2 regions of the Halomonas sp. SL1 genome follow, and region 2 is predicted to be linked to the other one. Evidence: predicted binding sites of a transcription regulator. Region 2 holds the regulator's gene; the other holds the start of a gene.
What was found. Region 2 encodes FNR, which switches genes on or off when oxygen is low (the NO sensors DNR and NnrR bind a similar motif). Its sites were predicted from a motif close to TTGATNTANATCAA; they were not measured.
Positions count from the first base shown of each region.

Region 1: the regulator FNR is predicted to act here: its motif matches at 1,119-1,132, upstream of ccoM (cytochrome c oxidase subunit CcoM).

Region 1 covers NZ_PYUQ02000019.1:64,978-67,173, reverse strand. The annotation lists gene rfaH (transcription/translation regulatory transformer protein RfaH) at 1-367, shown strand, start outside; gene C9J49_RS12920 (peptidylprolyl isomerase) at 410-916, shown strand; gene ccoM (cytochrome c oxidase subunit CcoM) at 1,245-1,364, shown strand; gene C9J49_RS12915 (lytic transglycosylase domain-containing protein) at 1,464-2,042, opposite strand; gene C9J49_RS12910 (proline--tRNA ligase) at 2,155-2,196, opposite strand, start outside.
Region 2 covers NZ_PYUQ02000010.1:49,200-51,395, reverse strand. The annotation lists gene ttcA (tRNA 2-thiocytidine(32) synthetase TtcA) at 1-558, shown strand, start outside; gene fnr (fumarate/nitrate reduction transcriptional regulator Fnr) at 743-1,486, opposite strand; gene C9J49_RS03960 (hypothetical protein) at 1,556-2,196, opposite strand, start outside.

The sequences.
Region 1 (2,196 bases), on a different contig from region 2:
GGTGAGCGAGCCGCTCTTCCCCTATTACCTGTTCATCCGCCTCGACCGGCTGGTCAGCAACTGGCGACCGATCCGCTCGACGCGGGGCGTGCTCAAGCTCGTGACCTTCGGCGGCGAGATGCCGGTGGCGGTCGGTGACGGGCTGATCGAGGCTCTGCGCCGCCAGGCCAGCCAGGATGACGACGACGTCGCTCACGTCTATTTCCGCGCCGGCGAGACGGTGGAGATCACCGAGGGGCCGTTCAAGGACCTCCAGGCGGTCTTCGCCAGTCACAAGGGCGAGGAGCGCGCCATCGTGCTGCTCAACATGCTGCATCAGCAGCAGCGCCTGGAAATGCCCGTCTCCCGGCTGCGCCGCCGCGACTGATACGATTCCCCCTTCCTTTCATTTCCCCGTACCGGAGGTCCCATGACCATCGCCCCCCAGCGGGTCGTGATCCTGCACTACGTGCTGAGCGACGAGGACGGCCAGATCCTCGACGATTCCCGTGCCCGTCAGAAACCGCTCGAATACCTGCACGGCCACGATAACCTGATGGCCGGGCTGGAGCGCGCCCTGGCCGGCAGCGAGGCCGGCGCCGAGCTCGAGGTGACGCTGTCTCCCGACGAGGCCTACGGTCGGCGCGACGAGGCGCTGGTGCGCGAGGTCGGCCGCGATGCCTTCCCGGTGCCCGACCTTGCCCCGGGCATGCGCTTCCAGACCCGTGGCGACGACGGCCCGGAGATCGTCACCGTGCTCGAGGTGCGCGACGACGGCGTGCGGATCGATACCAATCATCCGCTGGCCGGACGCACCCTGCACTATCGGCTTGAGGTACTGGAGGTGCGCGAGGCCACTCGTGCCGAGCTGGCCAAGGGCCATCCGCTGCCGCCAGGCACCACGCCGGACCAGGTGGAAGACAAGAAGGTGATCTGAGCGTTGGACCCGAGAGCGCCGGCCGCGTCCTCATCGGCGTGGCCGCGTGTCCCCTCTCTTTCTCTCCCGCCCTGTCTTTCTTTTCCGCCCTTTCTTCCTGTCTTCCTTCCTCCCGTCCTCCCTTCTTGCTGCCCTTCAGCGCGATGCGGCACCGTTTCCGGGGCCGATGATCTTTCCTCGGGCGCGTCGTGCGGTCGTGGAACTGACCTGGATCAAGCCCGTGCGGCCGGCAGGTGCGCACCGGGCGGCGCACTTGACGCAGATCAGCGTATCGCCCGGGACGTGCCGCTAGAGTGGAGTCATCACATCGCGACGGGAGGCAAGCACCATGTACTGGGATGATGCCGTGATCTTCGGGCTTGCCACCGTCGGCATGATGATCGCCTTCATGGGCGGCTGGATCGCCTTCGTCATCCGCGACCACCATCGTCGCAACAAGAAGCGCTGATCCACCGTTCCACCGTCGTCAGGGGAGGGGGGATTCCCCCCACTAGGCCGACCCTTCGGGGCCGGCTTTTTTTTGTGCGTCGTCCGGGGAGAGGCTTGCTCAACGGTCGGCGGTCAGGCGTTCCGGCAGGCCGGGCGCCGCGGGCGTCCAGCGTCGGGCCAGGGCGCGCATCACTCGCTCGGGATACCAGGTCTTGCCCAGGCTGCCGTTGTAGCGGGCCAGGGCGCGGGTGAGATCGCCGTCCTCCACCGCCAGGTAGTGGGCCAGTATCGTGCAGCCGTAGCGCAGGTTGCGGATGGGGTCCTTGAGGTCGTCGGCGGGCAGCCCGAGCTCCCGGATCCAGAACGGCATGATCTGCATCAGCCCCACGGCGCCGGCTGAGGATACCGCCTCGGCGCGGAAGGCGCTCTCGACCTGAATGACCGACAGCACCAGCGAAGGCGGAAGGCCGGCCAGGCTCGCTTCCTGATGGATGCGGGCCAGCAGCGTCTGGCGACGATCGGCATCGGGCACGTAGCGCGCCAGGCGCGGTGCCATGTCGTTGATCCACTGGCGGGCCGCCCACACTTCGGCGGGCGAGCGCGGCGTCTGCCGGGCGCCGTCCAGGGTCGGGCGCAGCGTGGCGGGGGGCGGCGGCAGGGCCTGAACCACCGGCGCCCGGTCCAGGACCGGGCGCACGGAGAGGGCATCGAGGAAGTCGCTGCCCGTTTGGTCCTCGAGCGGCTGGGCGACGAGCGGCGTCGCCAGCAGCAGGGAGGCGGCCGCCGCCAGGGCGGCCGTCAGGTACCGCTTACCGGGCGTCGATCTTCTCGCGCAGGAAGGCGAGGATGTC
Region 2 (2,196 bases):
GTCGATTACCATATCCTCGAGCGCGACACCTACTCGGTGGTCAAGGAGAAGACCCCGGAAGGCAAGACCACCTGCGCGCTGTGCTCGCGGCTGCGCCGCGGCTCCCTCTATGGCTATGCCGAGGAGATCGGTGCCACCAAGATCGCGCTCGGTCATCATCGCGAGGACATCCTCGAGACGCTGTTCCTCAACATGTTCTTCGGCGGCAGCCTCAAGTCGATGCCGCCCAAGCTGCTCTCCGACGACGGCAAGAACATCGTCATCCGCCCGCTGGCCTACTGCCGCGAGGCCGACATCGCCGAGTTCTCGGAGCGCATGGCCTTCCCGATCATCCCCTGCAACCTGTGCGGCTCGCAGCCCAACCTGCAGCGCCAAGTGGTCAAGGAAATGCTGGCCGAGTGGGAGGCCAAGCATCCCGGCCGTCTGGAAAGCATGTTCAAGGCGGTCACCAACGTCGCCCCCTCGCAGCTGGCCGACCGCGAGCTGTTCGACTTCGCCGGGCTGGAGGACAAGCAGGCGAAGATGCAGGCCGACCGCATCGATCTGCATAACGAGTGAGTAGCGCCTAGCGGCAAGCGCCCGGCTGCTCAGTAACGGGCGGCAGATGTCGAGGAAGCCAATGAGAAACCCACGGGACGTCGAGTCCTGTGGGTTTCTTCGTTGACGTCAGGAATGGCCATGACATCATCCTGCCGCGCTTGGCGCTTGGCGCTTGGCGCTTGGCGCTTGGCGCTTGGCGCTGTCAGCGGCAGCCCTCTTCCTCGGCCAGCTCGGCCAGGGCGTCCAGGTCGAGGATGTTCACCTCGCGGCCGGAGACGGCCACCAGGCCCTGCTGCTGGAAGCGGCCCAGGATGCGGCTGACGGTTTCCACGGCCAGCCCCAGGTAGTTGCCGATGTCGGCCCGGGACATGGAGAGCCGGAAGCTGTAGGCGGAGTAGCCGCGGCGCCGGAAGCGGTCGGAGAGGCTGGCGAAGAAGGTGGCCAGCCGCTGGTCGGCGGTCTTGCGCGACAGCAGGCGCATCATGCGGCGGTCGTCGCGCATTTCCTTGCTCATGCTGCGGTAGAGCTGGGCGCGCAGCTCCGGCAGGCTTTCCGACAGGGCATCCAGGCGATCGAAGGGGATCTCGCACACGGTGGTGGTCTCGAGCGCGATGACCGAGCCGGGATAGGTCGACTCGTCGATGCCGTCCAGCCCCACCAGTTCGCTGGGCAGATAGAAGTTGGTCAGCTGATCCATGCCGCCGCCTTCGCTGGTGATCTGCTTGAGGCTGCCGGAGCGAACCGCATAGACGCTGGTGAAGGGGCTGCCCTGACGGAACAGCGACTCGCCCTTCTTGAGCGGCGGACGGCGGCGGATGATGGCATCGAACTGATCGATGTCCTCGAGTTCGAGGGCCAGGGGCAGGCACAGGGAACTCAGGCTGCAGGTCCGGCAGCGGGTCTCGTGCAGCAGTGAGCGGCGCCTGCCGGCTGCGATATCGGGCATGCTGTCCTCCTTGATCGGGGCTTGCCTTCCCCATTATGGCGGATAGCACCCGCCCGGGCATAGCATCCCTTAGCCGTGTCCCGCGCCCGAACGGCGGCAGCGCGACCAGTGCCCCGATGCGGTGGCCAGTCGCCCCTCATCCAGCGCCGCGGCATAGTCCTCGGCCGAGCCGGCGTTGCAGGCCACGGCGTCGGGCAGCCGCGAGATGGCACCGGGGCCAAGCCCCAGCCGGTCGCGGGCCTGCTCGCGTCGCGTCTGCGCCCTGGCGTCCTCCAGCGCGGCGCCGTGGCGGGCGTAGAACCCGCCTCCCAGCGACCGATAGCCGTTTCCGGCCAGGCGGTCCTCGATCCGAGCCAGCAGCGTCGCCGGCAGCGTCGACTCGCCCTCCTGCCAAGCGGGGTCCGGGCGCAGCGAGAGGCGTGGCGGCGTCATGGTCATCAGCGTGGCGAGCGCCGCGGCGGCCTCCTGCTCGGGCGTCGCCGGCGGCACGATCAGCACCAGGTTCAGCGAGTGCCAGCCCATGCGGACGCTCTCGTCGAGCAGCGGCTCGATGCGTGACTGCAGCCGCGTCAGGGCTTCCGGGCGGTCGGCCCTCGGCAGGCGCATGACCAGCTTCAGGCGGTTGAAGCCCAGTGCCTCCAGATGGCGCAGGGTGAGAAGATCCGTGGCACGGGGATCGAGTTCGACGGTGAAGTCGCGCCAATGTCCCG